Regions from separate parts of the Isachenkonia alkalipeptolytica genome, predicted to be linked through region 1. Evidence: riboswitches for the same ligand, from Rfam matches in the RefSeq annotation. Region 1 holds a riboswitch; the other holds the start of a gene.

Region 1 (7,393 bases):
AGCAGCCAATGTGGCCAGGGAAATGGGAAGCGCAAAAGATAACACCGCCATCATCGTAGATGGAAACGCGGTAGTGGATTCCTTAGTCGCCGGACCTCTTGCCTATAAAGGGTACCCTATACTAATGATCAATAATGCCCGGGGAACTGTACCGGAAGTTACAAAGGAAGCATTAAGGGACCTAGGTATCGAGCGTGTGATCATAGTCGGAGGCACCGCTGTAGTATCAGCGGATGTGGAACAACAGTTAAACCGGATTTCAGGCATTACCGTAGAAGAGCGCTTCGGCGGAAAAAATAGAGTAGAGACTAGTTTACTATTAGGAGAGCATCAGGACTTTTCCGGCGCGACCTCCGTATCCCTATTGGATGGTCATGAATACGTGGATGCCGTGGCGGCTTCCTCCTTGGGTGGACCGGTGGTTTACTACAATCAACGACACGGGATTACCGATGAAATAAGTCGAATGATTTCCAGCAAAGGTAATGTGCGGTTAATCGGTGGCTTATCCAATGTAAGCGATACACCTTCTTCCAGCAGTGAAACCCTGGTAGGCAGCGAGGCTACCCAGTACCAAAGCGGTTTTGCACAGGATACGTATCTAAACATGGAAATTACCAACAACGACCGAATTGAAGTAGAGGGAAAAATCAATAGTGGCCATGAGTTTGGGTGGTTCCAATTAAGAACCCCATCGGGAGAGCGGGTACTAAGCGAATTTTTCTCCATCAGTGGGAGCGGTAATTATCAAGAAGAGTTTTCCCTAGGAGATTTAGGAATCCGTAATGGAAGCGGTAAAGAGTATGAGGTTATGATTTTCACAGCACCGGAGAGATACACCACCTATAACTCCGTACATTGGAACATTATGCTTGAGGAATCATCAGAAGGGTTAGTATTCCAACGATCTTTTGTATACGAAGAAAACCTGGAGCTTTTCCAGGAGAATAATGAAGTGGTAGCAAAGGATCTGGATTTGAATCATCTAAAGCCGGAAGACCAAGTAATCATTAAAGAGCTAGCGGAAGAAATTACGGAAGGCATCAATAATGAATACGATCAGGTAAAAGCCATCCACGACTGGGTAGCGGGAAATATCTACTATGATCATGACGGAGTACGGTATAACCAACGGGGAAGAAACGACACCATGGATACTTTGGATCGAAGAATCGCCGTATGCCAAGGCTACGCCGAGCTGACCGCATCCTTACTAAGAAGCATCGGTATCCCCGCAAGAATGGCCAACGGTTACGCGCTGGGCGCATCAGCAGGGGGCGCTACCTGGGAAACCGCGGATTTAAGCTCCTCGAACCATGCTTGGAACGAAGCCTATGTAGACGGTCGATGGATCGTTATGGACGCTACGTGGAACTCCACAAACAAATATGAAAACGGAGAATTAACCAGCGGTTCTATTCGAAGTACTTATTTTGACATAAGCATTGAAGCACTATCCAACACCCATAAAATATTTGATCGACAACGAACCATTTTTCTAAGATATTAGAAAAATAGTAGCACAAAGGGGACGGAGGTATTCGGTTCATATTTTGAACCGAATACCTCCGTCCCCTTTGTGCTATACTATGAGGCTAAGAAACGCTTTAATGCAACTCCTAGGCCGGATATCATAAGCCCGAATACCATAAATACTGCGACGTGATACTGGCCGGTTCTTGGTAACTGATCAATACCAAGGGGCGGTTCTTCATCGAGAATTGGAGTTTCATCGGCGGGAGGTTCTTCGTCAACCGGCGCCTCCGGTGGATCCAAATCATCGATCCGTTCTACTATTTTCGTATATTGATAGACCACATGCTGGTCTTCCGCTGAAACGGTACCTGATGCAGGGGCTCCTTCGGGATCCACTCGTTCGAAACGGAAACCTTCAAAGGCCAGTTCTGTGGTTTCGTAAGGAGTTCCCACTTCCACGTTTTCCGCTACAAAGGCTTTTTCCTGAAGAATGCTTACGATTTCCCATTCTTCGTTAACTTCCACGTATTCCACGGTTACGGAACCCAGTTCGGGAGGCGTAACGTCATCGATTCTAATATACTGATAAACTACGTGTTGATCCTCTGCAGTAACGGTACCTGATGCAGGGGCTCCTTCGGGATCCACTTGTACGAATTCGAAACCTTCAAAGGAGAGCTCTAAGGTGTCGTAGGGGGTGCCCACTTCCGCATTTTCCACGACGAATTCTTTTTCCTGAAGAATGCTTACGATTTCCCCGTCATCGTCGATTTCCACGTATTCCACGGTTACGGAGCCGGTTTCCGGTGGTTCATCATCAATGCGAGTATACTGAAACACCACGTGTTTCGTAGCTACGGTTACATTTCCACTGGCTGCGGCTCCATTGGGATCCACCCGTACAAATTGGAATCCGGGGAAATCCAATGATTCTGTGCTGTAGGAGGTACCTACAACAGCGTTGGTTACCACATTGCTTCGAGGTTGTAAGATGCTGATGACATTAAAATCACCATCCACTTCCACATGTTCTACGGTTACTGAGCCTCGTAAGACAGGAGGTGGTGGGGGAGCATCGAAGGTATTGGTGATGGTAATCTCTTTGTAGCCATCCTCGGGGATTCGAATAACAACCCCTTCTAATTCATCGGGAAGGGAAATCTCCTCGATGTCACCGCTATAGCTGACGTTGTCCGCTCCACGGGTGTTGCTTTCCCAAAGTCGGTATAATCCGGGTTCTAAGTCGATGGTGTTAGGGGCATCTACTTCAATGGCTTCAACAATGGGGAAGGAGTCGTCCGGTTCTGTGAAATCTAATGCTTTGCCGTTTCTTTCCCACATCTCAAAGGGCTCGATACTCACTTCAAAATCTCCATCCTCGGTGGGCGTTCCCTCAACCACCTTGGTTACTGTTACCCCTCGCTCCGGAACCACCGGTTCATCAAAGATGTTGGTGATGGTAAGCTCGGTTACCATATTTTCCTTGATTTCCACCACAACGTAATCGGGGCCGTCATTATTTTCAGGGACGGGCTTGGAGTATTCAACGCGGTCCGCTCCTTGAGTATCACTTTCCCAAACACGATACGTACCCTGCGCTAATATAATATCCGGATTCGTATCTCCATTGGTATTTTTCACAATGGGGACAAACATAGGACCGTTGTTTGAAGTCGTCTTCATATTTTCAGATCCATTACCGGATTCATAGGCCTCGATAGCTATCTCGTAGCCTTCCGAAGGTCCTTCACCTTCAACACGCTTGATAACTCTCAAGATGCCCTCAGGATCCTCCGGATCCGTGGGAGTCTTCCCTAGAAACAATACATGGGAGATGCCAAAGGGAATCGGTTCGCCTGGATCAAAAGCTACGAATGCCTCGGAAGGAATATCTTTGTACTCTACAGTAGCATGGAGGTTGCGGTTAAAGGCCTGACCTTGATTATCAATATATTTTCCAATTATAGGATCGTTTACAGGGTCATCAATTAGCATACCTTGGCTGGTGAAAATCCCGCCGCCTGCTTGTTCGGAAGCGGCTTTAATATAATAGGCTTCAATTTCTATTTCAAACTTATCTTCCAACCATGGGATCAGAGCTTGGGGTTGATTGGAATCCTTAATCTCATTATTGCCTTCGGGATAATTATCAACTTTTATTGCTTTAATTTCCTGGTCTCCATTGCCATTGGATACTGCAAAAGCACTGAACAGGCTAAAGGAGAATGCCATCAAAAACACCAGGGTCAATGCTATGAATCTACTTTTAGTAAGTTTCATTATTTTTCACCCCTTTCAGAGGAACCAATGGATAAAACCCAACCTTTCTTAAATGATCTTAGCCTTTTGTAAGATTATGTTTGTTTGTATTATAACATCCCTCCCTTAAGGGTCCTGTTGGAAACTTCCCATTGAATAGTTAAATCAGGACCTAAAAAAGACCGCCAGGAATAACCTTGGCAGTCGGACGATCCTAGTGTAACGAAAAGAGGGTTACACCGTAGACTCTTGACTTTGCGTCTTCATCTTTCGATGAGTTTGCCTTTATCAAAAATATAATAAATGATAAAAAGGAAACTATTTGTGACCGTGTTTATGTAATAGATATATATCCTAAACCGGATGATTTAAACAGAAATTGATAAAAATTGTCAAAGAAAATTAGCACAAAGGGGACGGAGCATTCCCGTAATCGTCTTAAATAGGATTTGAAAAAAGAATGACCTCGCGATAGAATTAGATAAGTGTTCCCGAGAAGGACAAATCTAAAACTATTGGAGGTCATTCTTAATGTATTGTACACAAAATGAGAAAATTAATCAAGTTACAGAAAACACGTTGGTCGTAGGGATTGATGTTGGAAGTAAGACGCATTATGCCCGTGCCTTCAACTGGCGAGGCATTGAACTTACCAAATATCTACGCTTTGATAATACCGCGGAAGGCTTTAAAGTATTGGATCGGTGGATTGCAGAGTTACAGAAAAAACATCACTTATCTGAGTTCTTGCTCGGCGCTGAACCTACCGGACATTACTGGTACGCCTTGGCGGATCATTTAAAAGCTAAAAAGAGCCCCTTGGTTTTAGTGAACTCTACCCATGTAAAGCAGAGTAAAGCCTTGGATGATAATAATCCATCCAAAAGTGATAAAAAAGACCCGAAAGTCATCGCAAAACTAGTAATTGATGGGCGGTACAGCTATCCCCATATCCCGGAAGGAGTCTACGCCGAGCTGCGGATTGCCAACAACAATCATGTTCGCTTAAAAAGGGATATAAGCCGGATGAAAAACAAAGTGCAGCGCTGGCTAAAGATCTACTTTCCGGAGTATAAAGAGGTATTTAAAGATCCTTTTGGTGAAGCCAGTATCGAAGTACTCTCCCGGTTGGCACTGCCTTCACAGATCAAGAAAATGGACGCCCGGTCCATCAATCAAATCTTTCGAGATGTGAAGATACGAGCGGTAGGAGTTAAGCGTGCCCAGCGCCTAATTGAGGCCGCTAAAGGAAGTATCGGCCGTAAAACGGAACCGGTGGCAGCAAGCATGGAAATCGAGATGCTGATCGATGAATATCGTATGAAAGAAAAGCAAATAGAGAAGATTGAACAACTGATGGAAAGCCTTTGTGAGAGCATTCCATCGGCAGAGACGTTATCTCCGATCAAAGGGATTGGACCGATTACCGTCGCCGGCTTCCTGGCAGAAGTCGGAGATATTCGACGGTTCCAATCACCGAAACAGATTCAAAAGTATGCAGGTTTTGGGATCAAAGAATCCAGTTCCGGGGATCATCAAGGAAAAACGGAAATTAATCGTCGTGGAAGAAAACTTCTTCGAACCACCCTGTTCCAGGCGGTACTTTCCCTTGTTTCCAACAATGAAGCTTTTCAAGCCCTGCATCAATACAATATCAAAGAAAAACCGAACCCGATGAAGAAGAAACAGTCGATTGTGGCCCTTTGTTGTAAACTTATTCGTGTATTTTATGCGATACTGACCAAAGATATTGCTTTTGACGGGGAGAAAATGCTGGAGGATATTCAAAGACCATCTCCTCCACTCGCCGCATAATAAAGGTTTCCCCAATAAAAGTAGCCGATTAGGATCTCTTACCAATAGATGATTGAAACAGAAAGTATTAGGATTAATTGACAGGATAACCGTTTGAAAATGAATATGTAGCGCTAGGCTGCGTCTTGGAGAACCTAGCAATCGGAAGTACCAAAAGAGTTATCAAAACAGGCAGGTAGTCCATCGTACACCATTAGAGCAATGACTCGGTAACGGAGCAGGAGGACGCCCACTTTATGGATAGGCAGAACGAGGGAATTTAGGACGTCTCGACAGAGAATGATCCGGTTAGACATGGGAGGTTTGCTTCCATAAGTGAATGTGGGTTTATACCGCCAAATAAGTAGGTAAGGACGCTTATTTGTGGTGCAAAAAAACCCATGATGTAGTTCCCTTCTCACTGAAATGACTGTTATTCATAAAGTCGCCTGTTTGATATATATGAAAATCTAAGCTATTGCGAGGAAAACGAAGCATATTTAAGATTATATAGGGAGGTATTCGGGCTATAATATGAACCGAATACCTCCGTCCCCTTTGTGCTATTGTACTAGTGTACTTAGGTTAGTCGTCGTTTTAAGAATACTCCAAAACTGGTGATCATAAGTCCCAGCACTGCGTATACTGCGTGGTGATACTGGCCGGTTCTTGGTAGTTCGTCGGTACCAAGAGGAGTTTCTTCATCCAGGATGATGTCTTCGTCCTCATCATCAGGTTCATCAACGTCATCTTCAGGTCCTTCCGGTGGATCCAGATCGTCGATATCTTCTTCGGCGATGCTGTTTTCAATGACCACGGTGATGTCTAACAGGTCTTCGGTGAAGGTGACTTCACTTTCGCTGATGGATTCGAAACCATATCCTGTTGGAAGGTTGACCTCTTCTACTTGATAGGTTCCAAGTTCCAATCCGGATATTTCAGCGGGGTCATTGACACTGAAGGTGTACTCTTCTTCTGAGCCATCTTCGGCGGTGATCCGTACGGTGAATTCCTGGTCCATGTCATCATCGGAAACCTCATCATTGGTTAAGGCTTTTTCAACGGTTAAGTTTCCGGTAGGTTCTTCCGGTATCACTGTATTGGTGATAAACAGGATAACCGATTGATTTTCCTCATCCAGGGTAACTTCATCGGAACTGATGGATTCCAATTCATAGCCTTCAGGAATGTCTACTTCTTCAATGGTGTAGGTGTCAAAGTCCAGATCCTCTACCAATAGGGGATCGTTTACTCCGAAGGTATGATCTTCATCGTAATCATCACCATTGGTAATGTTTACGGTGAACTCCTGGTCGTTTTCACTTACTTCTTCTCCGTTATCCAAAAGGATCTTTTCAATGTTGATGCTACCGGTGAGATCATCGGGATCGTCGTCCAAAATCATTTCATTGGTTACGCTGACCTCGGGGTTTAAGTTTCCTGGAGTGATTTCTACGGATTCGTCACTGATTTCTACGAATTCGAAACCTTCAGGAATGTCCACTTCTTCGATGGTATAGGTTCCAAGGTCCAAGTCATTGATGGTTAGTGGTTCTCCAACCACTAGTGTGTGGTCCTCGTCGTATTCATCATCGTCGGTAACGTTTACTGTAAAGTCCTGATCGATTTCTTCAATGACGCCATCTCCCATTACTAGGATCTTCTCAATGGTAATGCTTCCGGTTGGGTCCGGTGTGGGCGTTGGCGGTGGCGTGGTATCATCTATAAAGGTGTTGATAATGGAAATGGAGGTTGTTCCTTCGGGGTCCACCATGACCATAACCCCTTCTTCTGCCTCCGGTGGATCAAGGTCTTCGATGTCTCCGTTATAGGCCACCTCATCGGCGCCGCCGTCGTCGCTTTC
Region 2 (7,393 bases), on a different contig from region 1:
TATATTATACCCGCTTCAAAAAAACCTAAACAGATATATTTAGAATATTTTTAATAAATTCTCATTTAGCAAAAACCCTGGGATTTCTCACCCTCATCAACTCTTCCACAATCAGTTGATGTCCAATGTTTGTAGGATGTGGATCCAAGTTTATAGGCCACGCTATGGAAAAATTAACCGCATCTTCATTACGTCGAAAAGCATTATATACGTTGGCTACACTGACCCGTCTTCCTTGATTTTCTCTCATGGTCTGATTCATTGGCCGAATCAACTCTTCCATTAACTGATACAACTCCGGGGATTCCATCTTACAGACCGGATTGTAGATGCTCAGGATGATGATATTGGCCTCTTCATTCAAATAATGTATTGCATTAATAATTTGAGGCCAGTGGCTTTGAAAATCTTCTACGCCCAGCCACAATGCAGCTCGAAGCTCATCGTCTGCAAGGAGCTGTTGAATAATGATATCCCATATATCTGGGCCTCCATTGACAATTTTCTCCTCCAATTCACTAATACTTTGTGCGTTGTAAGCCTTCATCATTGCTCCAATCACCGGCTGAAGGATATTGTTGCCTCCGATGCTTATGGTGATGACATCCGCCTCCTCTACAGCTTCCTGCATCCAGTCCGTATATAATAGTTCATTGAGAATCCAACTGCTTGTGACCCCATCGAAAGCCATGTTTCCACCTTCAAATCCAAACCCGCTGAGATACTCAGAATAGCCACTAAAATAGGCATCCATAGGATCGACTCCAGTGCCCCTCGCTATGGAATCTCCCAAATTCAAATATGTCCTAGCCTCCGCGTTCGGTCTCGCCGCTAAAGCATTAATCGGCAGTGCTAAAATCATTATTACTACGAGAATGAACACCATCCATTTTTTATACATAGTTTCCCTCCTTTTTTTCGCCTAGAAGACCTGTCCTTATTATTATTTTACTTTTTTCGATATCCCTTTATTCCCATCAAAAACTGACCAACTTAAGAGTCGCTTATTCAACCGGTTCACTGTCGGTTAATTGTAATAAAAAGACATCCGGTTGTCACCCTGCATAAAGCAAACCGCTCTTCTTCAAATAGTCCGCTCATCCATCGTAATGTTTTTGAAAACCAATTGACTCTGCACCATTTCGTCCCATTATTTAATTCAAGTTCATGGAAGTACTTTGAATCCCCTTCATAATAACTATTCTCTTGTTCTGTGATGGTATACTCAAGATTCAAATAAGCTCTAATATCAACTTCTGGTCTCACTACCATACCGTTGATCAACAGGCATAGAAGCAAGGCTAACGCAAAATTGAACAGCATCCACGATTCAACCATGTTCCCCACCTCTTGGTTTTTTACCCTCTTGGAAAAACCGCCATTTTCATGTTTTTTTCATTCCCCCCTTTTCTCCATCAAAAAAGCCGACCATAAATGGTCGGTTACGCTGCCGGCTCCCTTTGAGAAAAGCGTCCAGTTACTCCTCAAAGATCTATGCCCCCGTTAAGGTATCTAACTTATACCCCGTAAAACAAAAACAAAACAGTTTTTATGATAATTTTCACAATCTTCTGTTTTTTTACACTCGCTGCTTTACTATCTTCCCCGGCTTTATTCTCTTCTACTTATTTTTTTCACTGATCCTTTAATGGTTTCAAGACTCTTCTTTCCGGGTATGTAATGAGAAAATAGAAAGCAGGGATTGTTATGAATAAAGAAGAAATTTTAGAAGAGCTTCGCTCTACACTATCGGGGAAAACCTTTGATGCGCTGCTGCCGCCAATTATCTTTGCCTTGATCAATGCTTTTTTTGATTTGACCCTGGCTACGGGAGCAGCCTTTGTTATTGCCGCTTTTCTTGGGTTTTTCCGTTTTTTTAAAAAGCAGAATTGGTTTTATGCCTTAGGCGGGTTTCTTGCAGTTTCTCTTGCAGCAAGTTTTGCCTATTTTACCGGCAGTGCCGCCAATTATTTTGTCGGCTCTTTAGTCAGCAGCGCTTTTTTGTTTCTTGTTGCGTTTGTCAGCCTGGTGACCGGGAAACCCCTAGCGGCATGGCTTTCCCATCTGACCCGGGGCTGGCCCCTGGACTGGTTTTTACGAAAAGACGTGAAACCTGCATACCGGGAAGTCACCATAGTCTGGACGGTATTACTGTTTTTCCGTTTTTTTATCCGGCTGATTTTTTTCCAGCGGGGCAGCGCTACGGAGCTGGCCTTCGTTAATACGCTATCGGGCTGGCCGATGATTGTTCCGGTTTTGGTCCTTAGTTATATTTACGGTATTTGGCGACTGAAAAAGCTGAAGGGACCGGGGGTGGAAGAGTATCAGCGGGGAGATCAGCCCCCTTGGAAAGGACAAACCCGAGGATTTTAATTCCTTCGGGTTTTCTCTTGCTCTGTTCTATAGATTCGTGATTCTATAGGTTTGCGGTTCTACAGGTTCTTTTTATTTTTGCATCCTTTTTTTTGTCGTCCTACCTTACGTCTTCTTTATGGTTTTATGCCCGCAGTTGGGACAGGTGACCTTGAGCTTTCCTTTTCCCTTTGGTACCCGCATTCGTTTATTACAGGATTCACAGGGAGTTACAGTGTAGTCCAGAAGGCTTTGGATCTTTTGAATGTCCAGTCCTACAACAATTTCTTCACCAATTTTAAAGGCCGGGACCCCTTGAAGGCCTAGCTGCTGAAATTCCCGGTTGGCCTCCGGGTCTTCATTGACATCCTTAATTTCATAATGGTAACCGGACTTGGAAAGAAACTCTTTCCCTTTTATGCAGTGGGGTCAGGTTTTGGTACTGTACATAATAATTTTTTTCATGGTCTTAGCCTCCTAATTTTGTGTTTTGCTTTTCTTCAGTGATGGCAAACAGATGATCTCTATGGTAAAATAGGGATCAGTGAGGTGAAGGTTCCGATGACAAACATTGATGAAAACAAAGAGCTCCCCATCATTTTGCATGTGGATTTAGACGCTTTTTATGCTTCCGTGGAAGAGCGGGATAACCCCTCTTTAAAAGGTAAACCCCTCATCGTCGGCGGTCGCAGCCATAAAGGGGTGGTAACCACGGCAAACTACGAAGCCCGAAAATACGGGGTCCATTCGGCGATGCCCATGTTTATGGCAAGGCAAAAATGTCCCCGGGGGATTTATGTTCCCGGACGGATGGAGCGCTACCAGGAGGTTTCCCGGCAAGTCTTTCGAATCCTTCACCGCTTCAGCGACGTCCTAGAAAAGGTCTCCATTGATGAGGCCTATTTAGATATTACCCATTTAGGGGCCAAACCCCACAGGCTGGTTAAGAATCTGAAGGAAAAAGTCTATACTGAAACGGGGCTGACCCTTTCTGTGGGGATCTCCTATAATAAATTCCTGGCAAAACTGGCTTCCGACTGGCATAAACCCGCGGGGGTCAAGGAAATAACCCCGGATATGGTTCCCGGTATTTTGGTCCCCCTGCCCATAAAGAAGGTACACGGCCTTGGTCCGAAGTCCTGTGCTTTGCTGAATAATTTGGGACTATCCACCATTGGTGACCTTCTGGAGCTTTCCGAGGAGTTTCTTGTGGATCTCCTGGGCAAATCCGGCCGGGAAATCTACCAACGGATTCGGGGCATTGACCATCGTCCGGTGAATACCCGCCGGGAGAGGAAATCCTTAGGGATTGAGCGTACCTTTTCCAAGGGGACCCGAAACCGTGAGGTGCTGGAAGATTATTTGAAGAACTTCTCCCAGGAACTGTCCCGGGATTTACAAGACAAAAAACTCCATGCCCGAACCATTACCCTGAAGATCAAGGATGAAAACTTCAAAGTACAAAGTCGGGGCAAGACGCTTTTTCAGCATACCAACAAAGCCGAGGAAATCTATGAAGTAGCCAACGGTTTATTTCAGGAGCTGCCTTTAGACAAGCCCCTTCGTTTGATGGGGCTGACGGCCTCAAATCTCCTTTCCGAGGATCTGCAGCAGCTGTCGTTCTTTGATTTATAACAAGGAAAAGCTCTTTCGGGGTCAACAAGGAATAAATCCCGGGACTTTCCTTGGGAGACCCTTAGAACCAAAGCTTCCCTTCACAGGTAATGATCACCTCGGTTTCAATTGACGCCGCGGTGACTTTTTTTTCCTCCCGGTCATAAACTATCTCCACAGCGATGCTTCCCCCGGGCTGTCGAATGGTTAGGCGGATATCTTCCTCTCGTTCCGCGGCCCAAAGGAGACCCAGGGCAAGGCTTCCGGAACCGCAGGAGCGCTCTTCTCTAAGGCTCTCAACCCCGGGAACATACACCCAGGGGGATAGCTGAATGTCTTCTCCATCTACTTCGTAGCCCAGGGCGCCGTAGGCCTGATTGTTTTCTTCTTTTGCTAAGCTTTTAAGCAAGCCGGGATAATCCAGGTTCCGGCTTTGAGTATCCGATTTAAGAAAAAGATAATGGGAGATTCCCTTCATTATTACAAAGGCTCCGGAAATTTTTTCTTCTCCCACAGTTACTTCCTTGTTCGTGATCTCGTAGCCTTCCACGGGCATCTCCCCCTTTACCCGGTAGCTTAGGGGACTTACTTTTTCAACTTCACAGCTTAAGGGTTTTTCCACTCCGGAAAACTCCAGGAAAAACCTTTCTTGTTCAAGATCCTCCTTCCAGGCAAGGTAGGCCCCCAGAGCCAGCAGGCCGTTGCCACAGAACTCTCCGCCGCTCATTTCCATTCTTCCTTTGGCCTCCGATGATTGTTTTGGCGTAAGAAACCCTACCTGTTCTCCGTATAAATGGGTGTAGGCCATAGCGGTGTTGGCAATTTGGGGGTATTCCTCCCGCTTTATCCCCGGATCCGTTATAATAATCGTAGTGTTTTCTGATGGACTCAACTTTACAAAGGATGCTTTCATATATAACCCTCCAGTCAACAGTTCTTCAATTTTCTAATCCGTCTCCACTCGAATCTTGGACTTTTCATTCTGCTCCACTGCTTCTTTTATGATTTAACGCCTTTACTTTCTAAATCCCTGTGAATTTTTAGCAAACTTTGGGTATCATCATTATGAAGAAAGAAGGTTCTGCCATGGAAAAAAACGATGCTAAAATACAAGAAATTAATAAAGTCACCCTGGTGGGGATTTTTGTGAACTTCCTTTTATCCGGGATTAAAATATTTGCGGGGTTGTTTGGAAACAGCAGCGCCCTTTTTGCCGACGGGCTTCACTCCTTATCCGATTTTTCCACCGACATTGTTGCTTATCTCGGCGCACGGCTGGGAAGTAAGCCGCCCGATGATTATCATAATTACGGATACGGAAAATATGAAACCTTAGCCACCTTATTCATCGCCCTATTTTTAGGGTTTGTGGCCCTACAAATATTTATTGACAGCTTTCAAACCATTCTTTCCCTTCTTCGAGGGGATATTTTACAAACTCCCAGCTGGTGGGCTTTTTTTGCGGCCCTGGCCTCAATTCTGTTGAATGAGGGACTTTTTAGGTACGCTTTGGCAGTTGGAAAGAGAATCAACAGCAATTCTATTATCGCCAATGCCTGGCACCACCGCTCTGACGGCTGGACTTCCATTGCTGCCTTGATCGGTGTGGGGGGAGCCATTTTCCTGGGAGGGCAATGGGTCATTTTGGATCCTGTGGCGGCTATCCTAGTCAGTGTTTTAGTCCTGAAGGTGGCCATCCACATCTTTCTTCCGGCAATTCGTGAGTTGCTGGACTTTACCCTTCATCCAAAGGAACTGGAACAGATTTATTCCATCATTGAAAAATACGAAGAAATCCTGGATTATCATAAGCTTCGAAGTCGAAAAGCCGGTGGAAGAATCGTCCTGGAATTTCATATTGTCCTTAAGGGAGAGTTATCCTTGAAAAAATCCCATGACATTGCCGATGCTTTAGAAAAAGAGTTAAAGGATTTCTTCGGGGAACAGGCCATCGTCACCATCCATATTGAGCCTCCTTCATAATGGTTCCTCCGCTTAGGGGATTAGAACCTCTCCTTTCTAAAATTCCGGGAGACCCTTGCATAATAAAAAAATTCATCTGCTTATGTTTGCTTTGATTCCTTTAGGACCATAAGGGGTATTATATAAGTAGATACTCTCAGGATATGTTTTTAGTTATAATTTATCATTGTGTTTTATGTGTTGTAAAGGAGGTTTACCATGGACCACGAAAAGTTTAAAGCCCAATGGCACCACCTCAAGGATGACATCAAGGAGAAATGGACGGCCCTTACCGATGAGGATTTATTATACATCAGCGGAGAAAAAAACAAATTGATCGAGAAATTACAGGAACGGTATTCCCTTTCTCGAGAAGCGGCGGAACGGGAAATGCATCGAAAAATGTAAGTTCTAAAAAACCCCTAATGTTGGTGTTCTATAGCCGGCATCAGGGGTTCTTCTTTTATCTATTATTATCGGTTTCAGTCTTTTTTTATTGGTTTCAGCCTTTTTTTTACCGGATTCAATCTGTTCTTTACCGGTTTCATCTCTCTTTGTTATCGCCTTTTTATCGGTTTGTTTGTCTTTTTCCTCCGTACCCTTTAAAGGGCCATGCTAAAAGATGTTGCTGGCATAGGCAAACCAATTTTTGATCTGTTGGAAGGCCTCCTGCCAAATATAATCCCCCTGGCCCTGTTGCAGGTTATGGTATTCATCCAGGGAATAAGTAAAGTTTGTCATGCCTCCCAGGATAACCGCCAGGATTATGACCACCACTGCGGTTGTAACAACGGCTTTTTTTAACATCTTTTTTCTTTTCCGTTTTCTTAACAGGCTCTCCAAGTATTGAGCCCCCACTTTTTTTCCCTGCTCTTCGCATTCCTTCCCCAGGGTTTCGGAATTTTTATACTCGGCAATACTGCGAAAGAGCTGTGCCGCCTCCTGGTATTCCTCTTCCCGGCAGGCTTCCTGTTTTTTATTTAGGGCCCTTTGATAGGTCTCCTCCTGTTTTAGGCCCAGGGCCTCTTCTTCACAGGCTTGCTTTCGTTCTTTTGCATCCTGATAACCTTCGATGGATTGAAACTGGAGTCCGGCTTCCTGCAAAAGGGATGCGGCTTCCTTTTTATCCATTTCCCTTGCTTTTTCCTGTTCCTTGGCCCGTTCCATTTTTTCCGTGGCTTCCAAATACACGGTCTGCTGTTTTTGGGCTTCCCCCAGCCGCCGGGCTTCTTCAGAGCATTCTAGGGCATCCTTATAGTCCGGAATGCTTTCAAATTTCACCGCCGCCGCTTCATAGTCTTCCACGGTGAGGGCACGGTTCATTGCGGCTTTCGCTCTTTGGTAAATTTTTTCGTTTTTTTCCGCCTCAAAACCTTCCAGCACTTCCCGGTTGTATCCCAGGATTTTCTCCCGGTCTTCTCCCCGGGCAAAGCGCAGAGCCCGGTTATAATCCTTGTACTCCGTT

The links. Region 1 has a riboswitch for cyclic di-GMP ahead of ISALK_RS10240 (MucBP domain-containing protein). Riboswitches for the same ligand answer to the same signal wherever they lie in the genome.
Region 2: it holds a riboswitch for cyclic di-GMP, as region 1 does, so the genes downstream of both, ISALK_RS00160 (hypothetical protein) here and ISALK_RS10240 (MucBP domain-containing protein) in region 1, are expected to answer to the same signal.

Annotation. Positions count from the first base shown of each region.
Region 1 is NZ_SUMG01000013.1:5,072-12,464, reverse strand. It holds gene ISALK_RS10245 (cell wall-binding repeat-containing protein) at 1-1,510, shown strand, start outside; gene ISALK_RS10240 (MucBP domain-containing protein) at 1,588-3,756, opposite strand; cyclic di-GMP riboswitch class I at 3,932-4,029, opposite strand; gene ISALK_RS10235 (IS110 family RNA-guided transposase) at 4,267-5,550, shown strand; gene ISALK_RS10230 (MSCRAMM family protein) at 6,110-7,393, opposite strand, start outside.
Region 2 is NZ_SUMG01000001.1:31,646-39,038, reverse strand. It holds gene ISALK_RS00165 (SGNH/GDSL hydrolase family protein) at 62-901, opposite strand; gene ISALK_RS00160 (hypothetical protein) at 1,018-1,338, opposite strand; cyclic di-GMP riboswitch class II at 1,428-1,510, opposite strand; gene ISALK_RS00155 (DUF3159 domain-containing protein) at 1,708-2,373, shown strand; gene ISALK_RS00150 (glutaredoxin family protein) at 2,479-2,772, opposite strand; gene ISALK_RS00145 (DNA polymerase IV) at 2,914-3,987, shown strand; gene ISALK_RS00140 (histidine racemase CntK family protein) at 4,049-4,879, opposite strand; gene ISALK_RS00135 (cation diffusion facilitator family transporter) at 5,053-5,949, shown strand; gene ISALK_RS00130 (CsbD family protein) at 6,148-6,336, shown strand; gene ISALK_RS00125 (hypothetical protein) at 6,544-7,393, opposite strand, start outside.